2 regions of the Hathewaya limosa genome follow, and region 2 is predicted to be linked to the other one. Evidence: riboswitches for the same ligand, from Rfam matches in the RefSeq annotation. Region 2 holds a riboswitch; the other holds the start of a gene.
What was found. Region 2 has a riboswitch for fluoride ahead of crcB (fluoride efflux transporter CrcB). Riboswitches for the same ligand answer to the same signal wherever they lie in the genome.

Region 1: it holds a riboswitch for fluoride, as region 2 does, so the genes downstream of both, QOZ93_RS06595 (cation:proton antiporter domain-containing protein) here and crcB (fluoride efflux transporter CrcB) in region 2, are expected to answer to the same signal.

Annotation. Positions count from the first base shown of each region.
Region 1 is NZ_JAUSWN010000009.1:93,533-104,810, reverse strand. Features, by position in the region: gene QOZ93_RS06640 (GerAB/ArcD/ProY family transporter) at 1-240, shown strand, start outside; gene QOZ93_RS06635 (GerAB/ArcD/ProY family transporter) at 302-1,393, shown strand; gene QOZ93_RS06630 (hypothetical protein) at 1,637-2,041, shown strand; gene QOZ93_RS06625 (HAMP domain-containing methyl-accepting chemotaxis protein) at 2,808-4,520, shown strand; gene QOZ93_RS06620 ([Fe-Fe] hydrogenase large subunit C-terminal domain-containing protein) at 4,815-6,704, shown strand; gene QOZ93_RS06615 (hypothetical protein) at 6,856-7,335, shown strand; gene QOZ93_RS06610 (cold-shock protein) at 7,483-7,680, opposite strand; gene QOZ93_RS06605 (DEAD/DEAH box helicase) at 8,056-9,162, shown strand; gene QOZ93_RS06600 (ribonuclease III domain-containing protein) at 9,284-9,682, shown strand; fluoride riboswitch at 9,726-9,785, shown strand; gene QOZ93_RS06595 (cation:proton antiporter domain-containing protein) at 9,827-11,041, shown strand.
Region 2 is NZ_JAUSWN010000021.1:44,985-56,262, forward strand. Features, by position in the region: gene QOZ93_RS11330 (S8 family serine peptidase) at 1-1,263, opposite strand, end outside; gene QOZ93_RS11335 (YhgE/Pip domain-containing protein) at 1,698-3,854, shown strand; gene QOZ93_RS11340 (YhgE/Pip domain-containing protein) at 3,902-6,070, shown strand; fluoride riboswitch at 6,135-6,193, shown strand; gene crcB (fluoride efflux transporter CrcB) at 6,229-6,606, shown strand; gene QOZ93_RS11350 (GNAT family N-acetyltransferase) at 6,690-7,208, opposite strand; gene QOZ93_RS11355 (5-methylcytosine restriction system specificity protein McrC) at 7,346-7,762, opposite strand; gene QOZ93_RS11360 (hypothetical protein) at 7,854-8,498, opposite strand; gene QOZ93_RS11365 (ABC transporter permease subunit) at 8,673-9,434, opposite strand; gene QOZ93_RS11370 (ABC transporter ATP-binding protein) at 9,431-10,357, opposite strand; gene QOZ93_RS11375 (PLD nuclease N-terminal domain-containing protein) at 10,344-10,556, opposite strand; gene QOZ93_RS11380 (helix-turn-helix domain-containing protein) at 10,572-11,278, opposite strand, start outside.

The DNA of each region.
Region 1 (11,278 bases), on a different contig from region 2:
TGGAAAGGAGTAGAAAATATTTTTTCAACAAATAATAAAAGATATATATTAAGTATTATAACAATATCTATGATTTTATTATCAAGAAGATTATCAAAAAGTATGATAGAGTCAATTAAATTTAATATGAACATCTGGCCAATTTATGGAGGGATTATTCAAATAGCATTTCCAATATTTATATTTATTATAATTTTTATAAAAAATAAAATTTTATTAAAAAATAAAAGCGATTCGTAAGTTAATTAAAGATAAGTTTAAGTTGTAAATGATATAGTACAGTTATTTAGGAGTAGAGATTATGAATAGAGATAGTATATGTAATAAGGAAATGGAAATTTTAATTTTTAATTTCTATATAAGTACATATCTTTTATTTAATATGGGTGGAATAGTTAAACAAGATGCCTGGATAGCCACAATTATAGCAATAGTGCTTAGTTTACCTTTTATGATTATATATGGTAAACTAATGAGCTTATATACTAGAAAAAACTTGTTTGAAATTTTAGAAATTGTATTTGGAAAAATAATAGGAACTTTTTTTAGTAGTATAATTATTATATACTTATGTATGTTATCATCTTTTATTCTAAGAGATTTTGTTGATTTTGTTAAAATAACATCTATGAGAAATACACCTTCAGTAGTAACTATGATTTTAATAGGTATTTTAAGTATATATTTTTTAAAACAAGAAATGCAATGTATGGTTGGGTGGAGTAAATTTTTTTTAAGAATTATAGTTATATTTTTTATAATAACTTTAGCATTTTTAATTCCAAGTATGAGGTTAGAGAATTTATATCCTATTTTTGAAAATGGATTTGTACAAATATTAAAGGAAAGTTTGATTCTTATGACATTTCCATTTACAGAGATATTTGTATTTACTACCTTCTTTGATTGTTTAGTACCAGATAAAAATAGTAAAAATATTTTTTTGATAGGATTAATTGTAAGTTCTTTTGCAGTAGTAGGTTTTAATTTATCTAATATATTATTATTAGGTGGAGAGGCTTATTCAAACACATATTTTTCAGGTTATGAAAGTATGAAAAGATTAAGAATACAAGGTGAATTTCAAAGAATGGAGATAATAGTAGCTACAGCATTTACTATAGTTCAATTTTTGGAAATGAATTTTTGTGTTTTAGGTGCTTGTAAGGGCGCTAAAAATATATTTAAGTTGAAAAACTATAAAAAAGCTATTATTCCCATAATAATAATTGTAATACTTATGTCTACAATATTGTCTATTAGTATAATGGATTACCAATACTTTGATCAACATTATTGGCCTATTATTGGATTAATGATACAAATTATCTTTCCAATTTTAATTTTTATAATATCATTCATAAAAAATAAACTTAAAAAAGATAAAAGTTAATAGTAGATTTATCTAAGAGCATTATGTAACAATATTGATTTAAAAAGCATAAAATACATTAGCAAGAGAAATCTTGACTGAGATTAAAAGGTGAAAAACTATGGATAAAACTAATAAAAAGTTGGTTAGAGATAATAATATTGAATATGTTAAAAAGCAAACTATAGTAATTTTTTTGTTAAAGTATTAATAAGTTATAAAATTTTAGGAGAAAATTATACAACTGAAAGTGCTGTATTTCCGATGAGTACAATAAATAAAGTGGAATATCCAGATGAAGTAACATCCGTTTCTATAAATATAGAAGGTAGTGCATCACAAAAAAACCTTATTACTATATTTAGTAAGGAATATGTAGAATCTGATGATAGATGCTTTGTAATTACAGGAACTATAGAGAATCCGATTTGTAAAGAAGTTGATTGTGACTTAGTACCAGATCAACCAACACCAATTCCACCAAATCAACAAGGATATTGTTTTGTAGGGTATGTTTTTCCTTGCAATTCATCACCAAATTCTATGTATCAAACAGCATATCCAATGCAAAATTTTATGCAAGCAATGTATTCTCAAATGATGGGCTATAATAATGGAAATAATATGTCATGTCCATTAATGAACTATATGATGCAATATAATAGATAAGATTATTTATGAATTTAGAATAATAAATAGTAAAGAAAAAGTTATTTTAATTTTTCTTTATTATTTTTTTTATGTAAAAAATTTATATTTATCATAGGAAGAATAAGTATAATGATATAAAGAAAAGTATTATCAAAAATCCTTTGATGGATGTAGATGTTCCTGAGATGTTAATAAAGCTTAGACAAGGCACAGTTAGATTAATTCGTAATTATAAAGATAAAGTATTATTACTATACTTGATCCAAGAGTGGGTAAACCGTATAACAAAAGTTATTCAGATAGTATATGGAATTCGCTTACTATGAAAGTTAAAACTAATAACATAAAAGATGTTAAGAAATTTATTAATAAAAATTTAAATATAAAATAGATATATTATGGAATATAATGTTTAAATATAAAATTAATTTAATATTAAAAGGAAAAACAGTTATTAACCTGAACATAGATTAATAACTGTTTGTTTTTGAAGGAGATTTTTATTACATATAAGGAGTAATTAACTTGTAAAAATATAAATCAGAGCTATTTTGAGTTATGATTGTTTAGTTAAGCTCTTACTATATTTTTAATATATGATGAACGATATATTTATGTTACAAAATGTTGGTAAATATTACAAAGGAATAAAAGTGTATTTATACATAAAGAAATTCATAAACATTACGAATATAAAGGTGGTTTAAATTTAGGAGAGTTTAAGTTGAATAAAATCTATATAAGAAAATGTCGATAAAATAAAATACTAATGGAGGAAATATAGATGAAATTATTAAAAAATTTAAAGATATCTAGTAAACTTATAACTAGCTTTTTAGTAATCGCATTATTAATGATGTTTATTGGGGGATTTGGGGTTTTAGGTATTAATAAAATAGATAAATCTGCTAACGGATTATATTATGATAATATTATTGGTATAATTTCAATTAATGACTTAAATAAGAATTTTTTAACAATATATTCTAATTTACAAATACTACCTCATGTTACTACAAAAGAAGAAGTAAAAAATTTAATTGAAGAAAATGAAAAAATTACAAGACAAAGCGATGAATGTATTAAATTATACAAGACAGGAATTACTAAAGATGAAGATAAAAAATTAATGAATGAATTAGAAGAAAAAATAAGTGTATATAGAAGTATTAGAAAAGAATATACTGAAGTCTGTTTTACTAAAGATAAAAAAGAAGCATTAAAAAAATTTACTGAAGTTAAACAAACTAAAGATGAAGTTTTAAGAGAGTTAGACAAATTAGTAGAATTAAATGCTAAATGGGCAGGAGACGCTATAGCTGTAAATAACTCCATTTTTAATGATTCTATAACTGCAATAATAATCATATTTAGTATTTCAGTGATTTTACTTATAATATGTGCAATTTTACTTATAAAATCAATAATAAATCCGCTAAATAAAATAAAAAGGTTTGCTTATCGATTATCTCAATATGATTTTTCCACTAAAATAGATATTTCAGAGAAAAATGAGTTTGGACAGACAAGTGAAGCTTTAAATAAAGCTCAAGATAATGTAAATACTCTTATTAAAAGTGTTATAAATAGCACACAAGATATGAGTGCATCCAGTGAAGAATTATCTGCTACTGTGGAAGAGATGACATCTAAACTTGAAAATATTAATGAGTCAACTAAAAAGATAAATGTTGGTGTTCAAGAAACAAGTGCAACGGCTCAGGAGTTATCAGCATCAGTTGAAGAAGTAGATTCAAGTGTTTCAATATTATCTGATAAGGCACTATATGGAAGCAATAATGCTATTGAAATTAAGGAAAGGGCTGTTACAGTAGAACAAAATAGTAAAGAGGCAGTTGAAAACACTAATAAAATTTATATGGATATGGAAAAAGAAATTTTAAAGGATATTGAAAAAGGAAAAGTTGTTAGTGAAATTAAAGTCATGGCCGATACAATATCAAGTATAGCAAAACAAATAAATCTATTATCCCTTAATGCGGCCATAGAGGCAGCAAGAGCAGGAGAGCAAGGAAAAGGATTTGCAGTTGTAGCGGATGAAGTAAGAAAGCTTGCTGAACAATCAGCTCAAGCAGTAGAAAATGTAGAATCTACTATAGAAGAGGTTCAAGTTTCATTTGGTAATTTATCTAGAAATAGTAATGAGTTATTAAATTTTATGAACAATAATGTTATTAAACAGTTTGAAAATTTTATAAAAGTAGGAGAAGAATATGAAAATGATGGCATATTCGTAAGCAATATGTCAGAAGAATTAGCTTCTATGACACAGGAAATTACAGGAACCATAGAACAGGTAAATGAGGCAGTTCAAAATATGGCTGAAATGGCTCAAAATTCATCAGAAAATTTAAATGAAATTCAAGATAGTGTAAATGAATCAACTCAAGCAATGGAACAAGTTGCATGTACATCTCAGGATCAAGCTGAACTTGCACAAAAACTTAATGAAATAGTTTCAAAATTTAAGATTTAAATTACTTAAGGAATTAGCCTAAATAAAACTTATTTAGGCTAATTCCTTTTTTATTAATACTTGAAGTCAGAAATTTTAATATGAAAAAATATATATAAATATTAATTTAATTATGAAAAAAATTCTTAAATTAATTTTTTTATTTATTTAAGAATAATAGATATACTTAACAATTTTATTGTGAATGCGAATATTCATAAATAAAAAAATAAAAAAATTATAAATTAAGTTAAAAAAAGTTGGAAATGTTCGAATTATAAGAAGGAGGGTTATTATTAAAAGAGGAGTGTTTTTATGGAGGATAATGTATTAATATTTACAAATGAGGAAAATTGTGTTGGGTGTAATCAATGTATAAGATATTGTCCAGTATTAGATGCTAATAAGGCATATATAAAAGACGGAATGAACAAGGTAAAAATAAATATTGATAAGTGTATTCATTGTGGTAAGTGTATAGAGGTTTGTGAACATAAAGCAAGAAACTATAGAGATGATATAGAGTATTTTTTTGAAGGGTTAGATAAAGGGAAAAATATATCTATATTAGCTGCACCTGCTATTAGGGCTAATTTTCCTAATTATAAAAAATTATTTGGATATTTAAAGTCTAAAGGAGTAAAGTGTTTTTATGATGTGTCTTTTGGAGCAGATATAACTATATGGGCATATTTAAAGTATATAAAAAATAATCCACAAAAGCCTATTATAGCTCAACCGTGTCCATCAATAGTTAATTACATAGAAAAAAATAGAACAGGGTTACTGGAGAGTTTAGCGCCTATACAAAGTCCTTTAATTTGTGCGGCAATTTATTTTAAAAAATATTTAAAGGTGCAGGAAGAATTTGCATTTTTATCACCATGTATAGCTAAAAAAGATGAAATTCAGAATAAGAATACTAAAGGATATGTTAAATATAATGTTACATTTAAAAAAATTGAAGAGTATTTAAAAAGAAATAACATAAATTTAGATTCTTATGAGGAAGTAGATTTTCATAAAGAAAGTGGACTAGGATTCTTATTTAGCAGACCGGGTGGATTAAAGGAAAATATAGAAAATTATAATAGTGACATATGGATTAGACAAATAGAAGGGCAAGAAATAGCATATAGGTATTTAAATAGTTATGAAGAGAGAAAAGTTTCGAATAAGATATTACCAGGTATATTAGATATTTTAAATTGCGAATTTGGATGTAATATAGGAACAGCTAGTGTATGTGATAAGAATGAATTGGATAATATAGATTTTAAATTCAATAATATTAAGAAGGAAAAGAATAAAAAGGAAATAAAAAGGTTACATAAGAAATTCGATAAAGAATTGAATATAGAAGATTTCTATAGAGAATATAGTAAGTTAAATACTAAAGAATTAAGGAGTCCTAGTGAAAAAGAAGAAGAAGAGATATATAAGGAATTACTAAAATTTAATGAAAGAGATAGGAATATAGATTGTTCCGCATGTGGATATAAAAATTGTAGGCAAATGGTTAAAGCTATATATAATGAATTAAATTTAAAAGAAAACTGTATGAGTTATAATAAAACTATTATAGAACAAGAAAAAAGTATTTTAGATGATAAAAATATGGAAATAGAAGCTGCGCTAAAGAAAGTAGAATTATTAAGTGAAGAAAGACTTAAAAGTTCTAAAGAACTTAAATCTAATGTAGAACAAATAATATCTTCTATACAAGAAATAGCAGAAGGAAATTCAGAGAGTAATGTACAGATGCAAAATATAATAAATGAGATGGAGGATATGAATAATACAGCTAAAATTTTAGAGGATAGTGTAAAAACTATGGAAGAAAAAATAAGAGTATTTAATAACTCGTCAGATGAAATAGTACAAATATCTTCTCAAACTAATTTACTTTCATTAAATGCATCTATTGAAGCAGCTCGTGCAGGGGATGCAGGTAAGGGATTTGGAGTTGTAGCTTCAGAAGTTAAAAAATTAGCAGCAGAGAGCAATAGAGTGGCAACATCAACTATAAGAGAACAAGAAGAAATGAATAAAAGCATAGAAAATATAAGAAATGTCTCTGAACTTTTAAATGATAAGAGTGAAAATGTTAAGTCAGCTATAGATAATATATCTGCATCAATACAAGAAATAACTGCAAAACAAGAAGAAATTTCTTCAGTAGCTTTTACTCTAATAAAAGAATAAAAAGTTTATTATTTAATCTTACTTAATTTATAGGTTAAGTAAGATTTTTTTATTTAACAAAAAAAAGAATATAGAAATTTTTCAAAAAAAGTAAATCTATTATAAGAATTAGAGTAATATAGAATATAGGTATAAAAAAGAGGTGTATTATATGGCATATAATGTAATAGATTTATTAGAAAGAAAAATTGATATATCAAACAAAATTTTAGATTTATATAAAGATACCCAAAATGAATATAGATCAAATAAACCATTATGTTTAATTATCAATGTATTTATTAATTATAGGAATAGTAAAATAGAACATTGTAAATTATTAAAGGAGGATTTAAAACATAAAGATTTAAAGGATATAGATATATTTATATATGATAAAATATCATCTTTAATATCTCAGTTTCATAATACCATGATAAGTTTTTCATGTAATGGAGAAGTTAAAGATTTCTTAGAAAGATGTATAAATTTAAATGAGGAAGAAAAAGCTTTAATTATAAATGTTAGAGGAAGATTAATTCAGCAATATGAAGATATAAATACAATAGAATATAAAGTTTTAACTGATATAATATTACAAGAAGAAAAGTTTATAGATGAGTTGAAAAAATGTGAAAAAAAATATATATAGAAAATGAACTATATATTTTTTATAAAATATTATGAAACTAATTATAAAAATATATACATATAAGTTCAGTATATAAAAATAAAAAAACTAATAATAAATTAAAAAGACCTAAAGAATTCTCTTTAGGTCTTAACTTTTCTAAATTAATTAGATAGTTTGGATGTTTTCAGCTTGAGGTCCTTTAGGTCCTTCAACTACTTCAAAAGTAACGTTTTGACCTTCTTCTAAAGTTTTGAATCCTTCTTTTTGGATTTGAGAGAAATGAGCGAAAACGTCTTTTCCTTCCTCAGTAGTGATAAATCCAAATCCTTTTTCTGCGTTAAACCATTTAACTGTACCTTGCATGTTTCGTACCTCCGAAATTTTTATTACTTTAATTCGTGGAAAATAAATACTTAATAAAAATTTCAGAATGTATATAAATAAGTTAATTTCTTAGCTCTATATAATCCTAAAAATGTTATTCATAAATAATTTATTTTTGAATCAAAGTTGTTTACTTAACCTATTATATACTATATAAAAAATAGTGCAAGTGTTTTTTTAATATTTTTATAAAAATATTAAAAATAAAAATTATTTTGGGGTATTATTAAGGGATTTAACATTAAAATTTTTATATAATCTTTATAAGGGAAACATTGATAGTTATTGAGATAATACTTATAATAAGATATAGTTACTTAAAAAATATACAAGTCGAAAGGTAAATAATAAAATATGAAATTTAATGAAATGGGAATTAGTGAAGATATAATAAATATATTAAAAAAAGAGGGAATTAATGAACCAACCAAAATTCAAGAAAAAAGTATTGTAAGTATAAAAGAGGGAAATGATGTTATAGCAGAGGCACAAACTGGTACTGGTAAAACCTTAGCGTTTTTATTACCTATGTTTGAAAATATGTCTTCTGATATAAATTTTGTTCAAGGACTTATAATAACACCTACTAGAGAACTTGCAATACAAATTACTGAAGAGGCTAAAAAATTAACTGAAAGTAAAAACTTAAATATCCTAGCCGCATATGGAGGAAAGGATATAGGTTCACAGCTAAATAAATTAAAAGGAGATATTCATTTAATAATAGCAACTCCAGGAAGGTTATTAGATCACCTAAAAAGAAAAACTATAAGTTTATGTAATTTAAAAACTTTGGTTTTAGATGAGGCAGATCAAATGCTCTACATGGGATTCAAAAATGAAATTGAAGAAATTATAAAATATACACCTTCTAAAAATCGTCAGACTCTTTGTTTTTCTGCTACCATGGATTCAAAGGTAAAAAAATTAGCATATAGATATATGAATAATCCTAAGGTTATAACAATAGATGAAGATCAGGTTACGCTTAAAAATATAGAACAGTATGTAGTTGAGACAACAGATAGAAATAAAAGAGACGCATTGTGTAAAATTTTAGATAAAGATAATGCATTTATGGCTATTATTTTCTGTAGAACTAAAAGAAGAGTTGACGAACTTGAGGAGTTTCTTCATCAAAAAGGATATAACTGTACAAAATTACATGGGGATTTAACACAAGCTAAACGAGAAAGAGTTATGAAAGATTTTAGAAACTTAAAAATACAATATTTAATAGCAACAGATGTAGCTGCAAGAGGATTAGATGTAAATGGTGTTACCCATATATATAACTATGATATTCCAGAAAATACAGAGACATATATACATCGTATAGGAAGAACAGGAAGAGCTGGTGAGATGGGAAGAACTTGTTTATTTATAGATCCAAAAGATAAATATGTTTTAGATTTAATAGAAAAAGAAATTGGATTTGATATTTCAAGAAAAGAAATTTAGAAATTACATATGTTATATAGTTAGATTAATAAGAAAATTTACCAATGACTATTCATTTTATGATAAAATATTAAGTATGTAGCTAAAAATATATAAATAATCGAAGTAGGAGTCAAGAAGTATGTATAGAATCATTGAAGAATTAAAAGAAAAAAATATATTGGTAAATTCATTAGTATATAGTATAAGAGAAAGAGAAAAAGAACGAGAATTTGAAAAATTACAATTTATTGGAGACAAGATTTTAGGATGTGAAGTATCTACTAAGTTGTATGATATGTTCTCTTTTGCTGATAATAAAATTTTAAATGAAGAGTATAGAAATGTTATAAATAATGCATCTTCTATAGCTAAACAATTAAAGATAGATAGAGTTTTAAAGTTTAATGGAACATTAACAGATAATATGTTAGCAGATTCTGTAGAAGCTATTTTAGGAGAATTGTATTTAAAAAATAAAAAGATTGAATTAGATAAAATAGTAGATTATATGATTTTTAAGGGATTAAAATCTAAATAAAAGATTGATTATTTCTATGAAATATTATAAAATAATAAAAAATTGTATAATAGGCGATGGAGTTCGCCTTAAAGTGCTTTTAGCTAATGACTCCTACCCAAATTTTAGGGTAGGGGTTTATTTTTTTTGAAAGGAAGGAATTGTATGAATTTATTTATGAATTTATTTCTTATAATAATAGGTTTATTGTTTATAGGAATATTAGCTTTTTATGGGGGGGAATTAGTAGAGCGTCTAAAGTTACCATCGCTTATAGGAATGATTATTGTAGGAATGGTGATTGGTCCATCTTTTATAGATATAGTTCCTAAGGTAACAATTAAAATATCTCCGTATATAAAGGACTTAGCATTAGTTACGGTTCTTTTTATAGGGGGATTAGGTATCAGTATGGAACAAATGAAAAAAATAGGAAGGCCAGCTATTTTGTTAAGTATAGTTCCAGCTACTTTAGAAGGACTTACTATAGCTTATTTTTCAACTATTTTTTTAAAATTCTCTTTTGTGCAAGGTGCCATATTAGGATTTATTATAGCTGCAGTTAGTCCAGCTGTATTAGTACCATCAATGGTTTCATTAATAGAAAAAAAGATAGGAGAAGATAAAGCAATCCCTCAGATGTTATTGGTTGGTGCCTCAGCAGATGATACTATAGCTATAACGTTATTTACTACTTTTTTAGGAATTTATATTGAAAGTAGCAAGGGGCAGAGTATTTCAATATTGAATCAGGTAATTTTAATACCTATAACTTTAATTTTAAGTGTAGCAATAGGTTACATAATTGCTAAATTAACAAGAATAATTTTTATGTACATAAAAATGGATATGTTAAAAGTTATTATAACCTTTTTAGTATGTTTATCAATGAGAGAGATAGAAAATTTATTACATATATCACTTTTTAATTCATTACTTACTATAATGATATATGGGTTCTTTTTAAGAAGTTATTTTAAAGATACTGCTAAAATTATATTGAATTATATGAATAAAATTTGGAAAGTAGGTAAAATATATTTATTTGCTTTTGTAGGTATGGCTATAAATCCTATGTTAGTAGGAGAATATCTTGGAATTGGTCTTAAGTTACTTTTAATATCATTAAGTATAAGATCAATAGGCGTATTAATCTCTTTAATAGGTACAGAGCTAAATGTAAAAGAAAGGATATTTTGTGTTATAGCATATTTACCTAAAGCTACAGTTCAATCAGCCAAGGCAGGTATACCACTTCAAATGGGGGTTTTAGGTGGAGAAATAATGCAGGCTATAGCAATTCTAAGTGTATTAATAACTGCACCTATTGGGTCCATAGGAATAAGAATAACATCTAAAAAGTTTTTAAAAAAACTTTAAAGTAAAATAAAAGCTGATTTATGTAAAATAAATCAGTATTTTATTGTGAAAAAATAGTTCTCTATCTTGAGAAGTTAATTTATATTAAAGAAAAGATTTAAGATAAAAAAAAGTAAATAAAATTTGTGATAAAAATTTAAAAATTTAAAAAAATAATAAAATTTTGATATAATTATATTTATGAAATTTGGTCTTAAAAGGATAAGTACAGAATATATTAAGTTTTGACCAAGATTA
Region 2 (11,278 bases):
TTGCTGTGGTTTAAATATTTTTATAGGATTTATTTCTGATGATATATATGGAATTTTATAGTCTTGTCCACCTTTGCAATACTCAATTACATTTTTTATATCTTTAATATTTTCACTGGCGGCAACTTGTATTGATTCCTTACCTAGACCCGGATTATCTAAAAGTTCTGTATCCACAACATCTTTTACTTTTGACCCATCTTCTTTCTTTGATGAAAAAGAAGCATTCCCTGCAGCAGCAACCACTATTACTCCTTTTTCAGTAGCCTTCTTTATAGCAATTTGTTCTGGGTCATTTTCATCTACAAATCCTCCATCTGCTCCTAAACTTAAATTAATTATATCTGCACCTTTTTCAACCGAATCTTCTATTGCTGCTACTATATCGTCACTAAATGCACCTTCTGCACCTTTCTCTGGGTTATTTGAGAATACCTTCATTGCAAGTAATTGTGCTTCTGGGGCAACACCTTTTATAGCTTTATTTTCAGTTATATCTTTTGTATCTCCATTTGCACCTGCAATCCCTGCAACATGTATTCCATGTAAACTACTAGTTCTATCTACAACATCTTGATTTTTATCTGCAAAATTATATCCATAAGGTATTTTATTAGTAAAGAATTTACCAGGATATGTAGGTTTAATATCTCCCTTTTTTATTTTAGCTCTTAAAGGATTAGTTAACTTCATATCTTTATGAGTATAATCTATACCCGTATCTATAATAGATATAACTATTCCTTCTCCCTTATAATTACATTCTTTCCAAACATTAGTTACTTCACATAATTCTTTTGCATAATTCATTGTTGGTTTATACATTCTAACTGGTCTAATTTTTTTAACACCAGGAATCTTTTTAATCTTTTCCAAATCCTTTTGATTAATTTCTGTACTAAATCCATTTATAAGATTTTTAAATTCATGTTTCACCTTAGCATGAACATCTTTTTCAACTTTTTTCTCTACAGATTTCCTGTTATTAAAGATTCCATCATAAGTTTCTATTGTTACTCTAATCTTATTATTATGCTTTTTAGCATAATTTTTCATATCTACATTGTTAACCTCTTCTTTTGATACATCATTAGTTTTTGTTAAACTAAGTTCTTTTTCTAATGCTTTTTTTCTTGTTATGTTTATTAGTTCATCTTTACCTAGAATATTTTCTGCTCTAACTAATGGAACATTAAGTACATTTCCACTAATAAACATAGTTAATGCTAAAGTTGTTATTAAAGTTTTTACTTTCTTCCCCATTGCTTTCCCCTTTTTTTCATTATTCTACATTTTTTAAATCCCATATAAATTTATCATGTAGTGTTTAACTTAACAATATTAATTGAAAATTGCGATTGTTAGGAGCTTATTTATTCACTTGTTAAATACTATAAAGTGCTATAATTCAATTTTTCTATATCTTGGGGATTTTACATTAGTGCCTTTTATAGCATACACTGATATTTTTAAATTTCTAATGTATTTATAACATTTTAAACACGTTTATTATTAGTAAGATAAACTTATATTATAGAGTTCTACATAATAAGTTTATTTTAAATACTTTATATGTTTTAAAAAAATATTTCAGATTTGTAAACAATGTGTGTTATTGTGTATTTTTTATTTTAATTCGACATTTTATTTGATAGACTATAGTGTAGACATTAAATTTAGTTGTCAGAGGTGAATATATGAAAAACGTTTTAAAAATTTTTAAGCGAGACCTTAAAAGTATAAAGAAAAATCCAATAACACTTTTAATAGTATTAGGAGTTTGTTTTCTTCCTTCTCTTTATGCTTGGATAAATATCGCTGCTTGCTGGAACCCCTACGAAAACACCAGTACTGTTCCTATAGCCGTAGTAAATAATGACAAAGAGGTATCAGTAAAAGGTAAGAAAATAAATGTAGGCAGTGAGGTTATTACTGAATTAAAGAAAAATAACGTGTTGGATTGGAAATTTGTAAATTCCAAAGATGCCAATATGGGTGTAGTAAACGGTACATATTATGCCATGATTGAAATTCCAGAAGATTTTTCAAAAAATTTAACTAGTATTCTAGATAAGGATGTACCAACAAAACCTACTATAACTTATAAAGTTAATACAAAATCTAATCCAGTTGCAGGTAAAATAACAGGAGTTGCTAAGAATGAAATTGTAAACAATATAACTTCTAATTTTATAGACACAGTAAATAAAACAGTTTTTTCTTCCTTAAATAATGCAGGTAAAAAAGCTGACTCTAACAAAGATAGTCTTTTGAAGTTAAAAAAAGGTATCATAGAATTAAATAATAATATGTCTTTAGTTAATAATGTCTTAGAAAGTGTTAGTAATCATGCAACTAACTTAAATCAATTTACAACAGATTTAAAAAAGTCCATGCCTTTAATGAGTAATGGATTAAAAGGAATTGAACAACAGTCAATTAATACCAAAGGATTAATTACTAATATTCAAAATGACTTAAATAAATCTTTTGATAACACTCAATTGATTTTAAATCAAATTCAATCTGAAAATAGTAGAACTAAAAATTTAATTGCAACTTTAAACAATTCTACTGGAGATACTATTTTATCAACTTCAAACAATATTATATTTGAAACAAGTACAGGAATAGATTCTATAATAGGTAGTATTACATCCCTTGTGGACTACTTACAACATATTAATAAGTTAGATAAAAATATATCAGATATGATATTATCTTTAAATAAAATTAAGAGTTCTTTAACCGAAGAAAAAAAACATTTAAATGATCTTCAATCAAATATTAGTACAACTAATGGATTAAGTAAAAATACATTAAATTCAATAAATAACTATGCAAATGATGTACAAAATCAAATATCTAACACAATGAGAATGTATACATCAAATGTAAAACCTGCTTTAAATAATGTAACAAATGGTTTAGTAAATTCAACTGAAAGTGCTTCCTCAATTTTAAAATGTTCTGAAGGAGTATTTACTCAAATAGATAATCTATTAAACTCATCATCTACAGGAAGTAAACTTACTGCAGATACAGCTAAAAACTTAAATTTAAAGCTTCAAGAATTTAAAGGACTTATTGGAAAGTTAAGCACTGAACTAAAAAAAGTAGATGATACTGATTTAAGCAAAATTGTATCAATACTTCAAAGTAAACCAGAATTAGTAGGTGATTTTGTTGCAAAGCCATTTAACTTAAAAGAAGAATCCATATACAAAATAGAAAACTATGGTTCTGGAATGGCTCCAATTTATACGACACTTTCATTATGGGTTGGTGCTTTAATATTAACTTCATTATTTAAAACTGATATTGCAGAATTTGAAGGTAGTGAAAATATAACATTAAAAGAACAGTACTTTGGTAAAATGATGTTCTTTACATTTATAGCTATGGTGCAAGGATTTATAGTTGCATTAGGAGATAAAGTATTATTAGGTGTACAAACTTCAAATGTATTACTCTTATTATCCCTAGCTATAGTATCATCTTTTACTTTCTCTGTTATAGTTTATACCTTAGTTTCATTATTACGTAACGTTGGTAAGGCACTAGCAATTATTCTATTAGTTATTCAAATTGCAGGTTGTGGTGGAAGTTATCCTATACAAGTTGATCCATTATTCTTTAGAATATTACAACCTTTATTCCCATTTACATATGCAGTAAATGGATTTAGAGAAGCTGTAGCTGGACCTCTTGCTAGTAAGGTTTTAGTAGATTTTCTAGCATTATTTGCTTTTGCTATAATCTTTATATTACTAGGCTATTTCCTAAAAACTCCGTTACATCCTCTAGTAGATAAATTTGAAACTAAGTTTGAAGAATCAGGTATATCAGAATAAAGTTCTTCAAATAACATTAATTACTCTAAAATCAGAGAGGTGAACGTATGAAAAAAGTATTTAAAGTTTTTATAAACGATTTGAGAAACATATCTAAAAATTGGGCGGCAATTATAATATTTTGTGGATTATGTCTACTTCCATCGCTATATGCTTGGGTTAATATAAAAGCATGTTGGAATCCATATGCTAACACAGGAAATTTACCTGTTGCCGTTATAAATAATGATGAAGGTACCACATTAAAAGGAAAAACTATTAATGTAGGAAATGAAGTAGTAAAGCAATTAAAGAAGAATAAATCTATAAATTGGAATATTGTAGATGCTTGGCAGGCTAATTACGGTCTTAATGAGGGAAAATATTATGCATTAATTGAAATCCCTAATGACTTTTCAAGTAAGCTTACAAGTTTAACAACTTCTAATCCTATTAAACCAAATATAACTTATAGAGCAAATGAAAAATTAAATGCTATTGCTACAAAGATAACTAATGTAGCAAAAAATAAATTAACTGATGAAATAAAAACTAATTTTGTATCTACAGTTAATAAGGAAGCTTTTAATTATTTAAATAAATTAGGTGGAGAATTACAGATCAATAAACCACAAATTATTCAATTAAAAGATTGTGTTGATTCTGCAAAGAAAAACTTAGATGATGTAAAAAAACATATAAATGATGCAAATTCTAATGCTGAAAGTTTATCAAAGTTTTTAAATGATGTTCAAAATAATCTACCTAAAATAACTGAACAGATAACTAGTTTACAAAACACAACAGAAGCTAATAAATCATTAATTTTTGCAACTAGACAAAGTATCAACAACTTAGCAAATGACTTTAAAAATGATGCTATAAGAATGCAAGGTATTAACGATCAAATTAATTCCTTAATTCAAAGTCTTAAATCTATAAATAACAGCACTATTTCTGTTGGTGATCAAAAACAGCTTATAAGTAAAATAGAGCAAAATATAAATTCATTAAATTCAACATTAAATAATTTTGTAGCAGCATTACAAGCTCTAAATAAAGTTAAACCTAGTTTAGTTATTCAAGGTTTTATAGATTCAGCGAAGAATGTACAATCTTTATTAAAAGATGAATCAAATAAACTAAGTCATATTGAAGACTTAATAAATAAAAATAATTTAAAAGATAATAAAGACAATGTAAATAAACTTATAAATGCTGCTTTAGATGTTAATAATCAAATATACAGTAGAGTAAATAATACTTATAATATGCTTTATTCTAGCTTATTACCTACTATAAACAATATTTCTAATAATTTAGCTGAAGGTACAGATGTAGCAAATTCCATATTGGAAGCTAGTAAATCATTAGTTCCTCAATTAACAGCGCTTAATACTTTTGGTTCTGCAAATACTTCACTTGCATCTAATGAAGCTAAAAAATTAATAACTAAGTTAGAGGATTTCCAAAAGCAATTAGAAAAATTAAAGGATAAAACTAAAGACTTAAATGGTAATAACTTAGATAAAATAGTTACTTTATTAAAGAAAAATCCTAATATGGTATCAAACTTTATATCTTCTCCAATAGAAGTTAAAGAAACTGAAGTATATGATGCTGGTATATTTGGAGTGGCTTTAACACCATTCTATACAGTATTAGGTATTTGGGTTGGTGTATTACTAGCCTCTGCTTTACTTTCTGTGGAATCTGAAGAATATATAGATGGAGAAAAAATAAACTTCCTTCAAAGACACTTTGGAAAAATGCTATTATTTATGTTCCTATCTTGTATTCAAACTTTAATAGTTACAATAGGAGATAAACTAGTATTGGGAGTACATCCTCAAAATATGATGTTAATGATAGGTATAGCATTGCTTACTTCTCTTACATTTACCATTATGATATTTACCTTAGTATCTTTATTAGGTAACATTGGTAAAGCCGTTGCAGTAGTTATTATGGTATTCCAAATAGCTGGTTCTGCTGGTATTTATCCAATACAAACAAACCCTAAAATCTTCGGCATTTTACAGCCACTATGGCCATTTACATATGCCATTAACGGATTTAGAGAAGCAATAGCAGGTCCTCTTTGGAGTGATGTTATGAAAAATATTTCTGCATTACTAATTTTCTGTGTTGTATTTTTATTATTAGGCTTATTGAAAAAATCATTACACAAACTAAATGAATTTATGGAACATCAATTTAAAGAATCAGGACTTTAAGAGTATTATTTTTAACGTAAAATTTCTCTGAATTGTATTCACATTTTTCATTTTATGGAATATAATTTTTATAGGTGATGGGGTTCACCTTAAACTGCTTATGCTAACGACTCCTACTTTTTAAGGTAGGAGTCGTTATTTTTTAGGAGGGATTTTTTATGCAAAAACTTTTTTATGTAGGTATTGGTGGATTTTTAGGTGCTTTAATACGTTATCTTATTTCAAATACCTCAACTAAGCTTTTAGGAACTAAACTACCATATGGAACCTTAATAGTTAATATTTTAGGTGGTTTTCTTATTGGGCTTATAATGGGCTTAAGTATGAATAAAAATTTAATATCTCCAAATCTAAAACTATTTTTAACAACGGGCGTTATGGGTGGACTTACCACATTCTCAACTTTTAGTTATGAAACTGTAACACTTTTTAATAATGGAAGCTATATATTAGGTGTTATTAACATCAGTTTAAATCTATTTTTAAGTCTTATTGGTGTTGTTTTAGGCCAATTTATTTCTCATCTTTTACTATGAAATTTAGTTTAAATTTATATAATTTTTTATAAACTAAGAAAGGAAGCAACCACTATACATAGTAGCTACTTCCCTTTTATTATTTATATTAAAGTACTTATATCTTCCCAGACATAAGAAATTTCCACCATATTTATACCACCTATATTAACTATCTTATTTTTATCTTTTATACCACCTATATGTTTATAAAAGTTACTAGCATCATTTTTAGCGAAGGTCCATAAAATCATACTCTCAGCACCTAAACTTTGCAATTTTGAAGCTACTTCCTTTACTAATAATTTCCCAATACCCTTTTTCTGATAATCTTGACGAACATATAACGTATATAATGTGCTATCAAATTCACTTCCTTCTTCGTTAATGGATGCAGAAGAAAATCCAATAACTTGTCCATTTTCATCCTCTGCAAGAAGCATAAATTCTTTTGTATCTTCATTTTGAAAAAGCCTTTTATTCCACTTGTCTACCTGTTTATCATAAGATCTATTTCCAAGATATTCATTAGCAATTATATTTTTATAAGCACTTTTCCAAGTATCTACATGAATTTTTGATATATCATAAACATCATCTTTTTCAGCCTTTCTAACTATCATTTTATTATCTCCTTTTTAAATTATATAACTGTATTTCTTATATAAAATTTTAAAAAGCTACTATATTAATAAGCTATAATAGTTTATAACATTATATCATAATTTACAGAATATTGAGATATCAATTTTAAAATTTTCTATAAATAAACTTTAGAATTAATATTTATATCTTTAATAAAATTTTTCAATGATTTTATAGTTGATTTTTCATTTTCAAGATTAACTGAATATACCTTGATTTTTTTATTTCTATCATGTTCTAGAACCCAAGATTCCAAACATTCATTAGCATTATCTACTCTATCATTATAAGGATATGATAATACAACTGTTTCAACATTAGGATATCTAGTAAGATAAGCATACATTTGATAAAAATCTTCTCTTTTAACTCCATGTCTATTATATAAACTAGATATCGATTTCCACTTTGTATCAATTATTATACTCTCTATTCCACATTTTGCAATAACTATATCTGGCTTAAGTTGAAAAACTCCTGTATTTTTCTTTTCATTTACTAAAAGTTTATACTTAGAATGTCTAAAATTTATATTGCCTTTAACATATACATATTCTAAATACGGTGCTTTAGTTAATTCTTTTTACAATTTATTAGCAAAAAGAGAAGATCTAATTAACCCTTTATACCTTCCAAATTGTTCCGTTAGGCATTTTATAAAGCATTCCTGAAACTTTCTCTAACACTTTTCCAGTTTTCATATCACGCTTAATAATATATTCATGATATTCTGGGTCTTCAACCCATTGTGAAAAATAAAGGACATCCTCATCCCTGTATAATAGAGTTTCCGTATCTTCAATTTGAATTTCTTTTTTTACTGGCCATACAATTTCATATATGCCATTATTCTCCGACCTTCCCAAAATCAAAGGAGAAGAATCTAAAATTAAATTATAACAATCCTTCACAGTTGATAACGGTATTTCAGCAATTTCTTTTAGTTTATTACTTTCGGGTAAATAGTGGTATATAAAAATTTTTTTTAAATTAAAATCCACTACTAAAATTCCAAATTTTCCATTATCCCAAATAGGCTTATTAACATATACATTTGCTTGTGTATTAAAAGGTTTATAAACTTCCCCATCTGGATAATGAATTAAATAACATTCCGTTCCTTGAAAATAATGTTCTTCTTTAAATATTTCTTCTACCTCATACAAATCACAACCATTATCATTAACACCTACATACCATTCATCTGTACCTTCTGCTGGTTCAATATATATCTCAGGAATTCCATTCAGCCTCTTTATTTTCTCCATAAAATCACCTCTTCTTACCAAATATTCTAACTTTATTATATATTTAATTTTGCTTATATTCTATAATACCTTATAATATTACTTTAAAATATTTTATAAAATAAAAAAATGTATTAGTAGAGAAACTTTGATTTCTTACTAATACATTTTTGCACTTTCATGCAAAACCATATCTTAAATTTGTTTTTTATTAAATATAATAAGGGAAACTCCTACACATAATAAAGTTAAGAAAACAGTTATACATAAACTATTTATACAACTTGTCCACGAATTATTCTTCATAATTTCTAAATTGTTAGTTACTAAAAATATAGGATTAAACTTTTTAAAGCTATTAATTATATTTAAGAGAAATAATGTACCTAAAGTAGATACCACCAATAATAATCCTCCATAAATTCCTCTAATTAAAATATTTGAAAATATTATAAGACTTAATAGAAATACTCCAAATATCCAAATACAAAATGAAGATAATAAAAGACCACTGGAATTATAACTTCCAAACAAAAATAATGTGTATATCCAATTGATTATAACTGAAATAATAAGTCCAATTGTCCATAAAATTATAGAACTAAAAAATTTAGATAGTATTATTATATTTCTAGAAAGTCCTTTAGATAAAAGATTAATCAGTGTTCCTTTTGATAGTTCATTTGAGATATTTCCACTAAATATAAGTAATAGTAAAATTGACCCCATTTGTGTTATGTTTTTAAATAGCTGCATATAAGCATCATAAAAAGTTGGTGTAGGTATAGTTATTTTAATTCCTCCAGATTCTAAGCTTTTAAAAATCTCCGGTGATAATTTGGCTGTTAAGGGACTTAGAAATCCTATAAAGAAAAATACACATAGGAATATTAATACTTTATATGTTCTTATTTGTTCAAGAATTTCTTTTTTAGTAAAAGCTATAAATTTTTTCATGATATAACCTCCAAAAACATGCTCTCTAAAGAAGGTTCACAAACTTCATATTTTAACAAAGGAATTTTATTACTTATTATAAAGTTTAGAATTCCCATACTTGTATTTTCTAAATCCTTTAAAGTAATAATCATGGTGTTTTTATCTAAATCAACTTTTATTACATTAGAATCTAAAATTATATGTTCTTCTAATTTCCTTAATCCTGAAATAGTGTTACTTTGTATAAGAATCTTATCTTGTCTATAGTCTTTTTTAATCTCTTGTAACTTACCTTGTAAAACCATTTTGCCTTTATCTAAAACCCCTATGGTGTCACAAATTCTTTCTACATCTGATAAAATATGAGTTGAGAAAACAATTGTAGTATCTCCCTTTATACACTGAAGAATATCTAATATTTCTTTTCTTCCAACAGGATCTAAAGCCGATGTGGGCTCATCACATATTAAGAGTTTAGGTTCATTGATAAGTGCTTGAGCTATTCCAAGTCTCTGTTTCATTCCTCTAGAAAACCCACTAATTTTTCTATTTAAATTATTTAACCCCACCAGTTCCAATAACTCTATAGATTTCTCTTTTATTTTCTTTTTATCAACACCTGATATTTCTCCACATAAGTTTAAATATTCTAAAGGTGTCATATATCCGTAAAATTCGGGAACATCAGGTAAATATCCGATATTTTTATTTGTTTTTGTATTTCCAAAGGATACTAACTCCCCACATACTTTAATACTTCCTGAGTTTGGTTTTAAAAATCCAAGAATCATTTTCATTGTGGTAGTTTTACCTGCCCCATTCTTTCCAAGAAATCCAAACACTTCACCTTGTTTTACAGAGCAACTTAAATCATCTAGTATTATGTTATCTTTAAAGCTCTTTTTTAAATTATTAACTTTTAAAATCTCAACTTTCTCCATTGTCATCACCTTTTCCAATTGTGAAATATAGTATAGGACCAATTATATTAATAAATAAAGCTACTATTATCCAAATTGCTCTGTTGCCTATTTTATAATGATTATGCTTTAAAATATGAACTATGGCTAATACACATAAAACTAATTGAATTATTATAAGTGGCATTAAATAAATCCAATACTCTTTTAAAACCTCCATTTTGCTTCCTTCTTTCTATAAATGTTTTAATTGATCTATAATATTTAAATATCTAGGTTCAGATTTTAAAGCTTCAAATAAAGGATTATTTAAAATAAACTCTTTAAAACTATCTATAATAATTGACTTGTTTCTAGGTGCACTTTTTCCTAAAGTAAATTCTTCAAAGTAGTTATCTATTAAATCAAAGAATTCATTTCCCTTTAATTCGAAGTTTAGAGAGTTTAAAGTTTGAACTCCTTTTAAAGCTTCTTCTAAAGTATCAAGTGCTAATTCCTTTTTATTTTGAGTTATAAAACCATTAGCTGCTGTAAAATAAAGTGATACAAATATGGCAGGATGAATATTAGGTATATCAAAAACATTTCCTAAAGCCACTGCTTTTTTAAAGTAATCATAAAACTTTTCAGTATTATCCATTGATTGAGTCATCATTTGTATTAAAACTTGTAAGGATTCTAGTGTATTATTGTATAGTAATTTTTGAAGCTGATAATGACCTTTCTTATTCTCACCCATAGCAAAATAAGCTGATGATAGTAATACCTCAAAAGCTATAGGTGTTTCTATTAAATCTTCTAATAAATTAATAACTTCAGAAGGTTTATTCATAACTAAATAACAAGTAGCTTGCATAGCTATACTTTCTCTAACAAGAGTATTATTTTTACTATTCTCCGATACTAACACACATTTATTTAATGCATTCTCTAAAATACTAT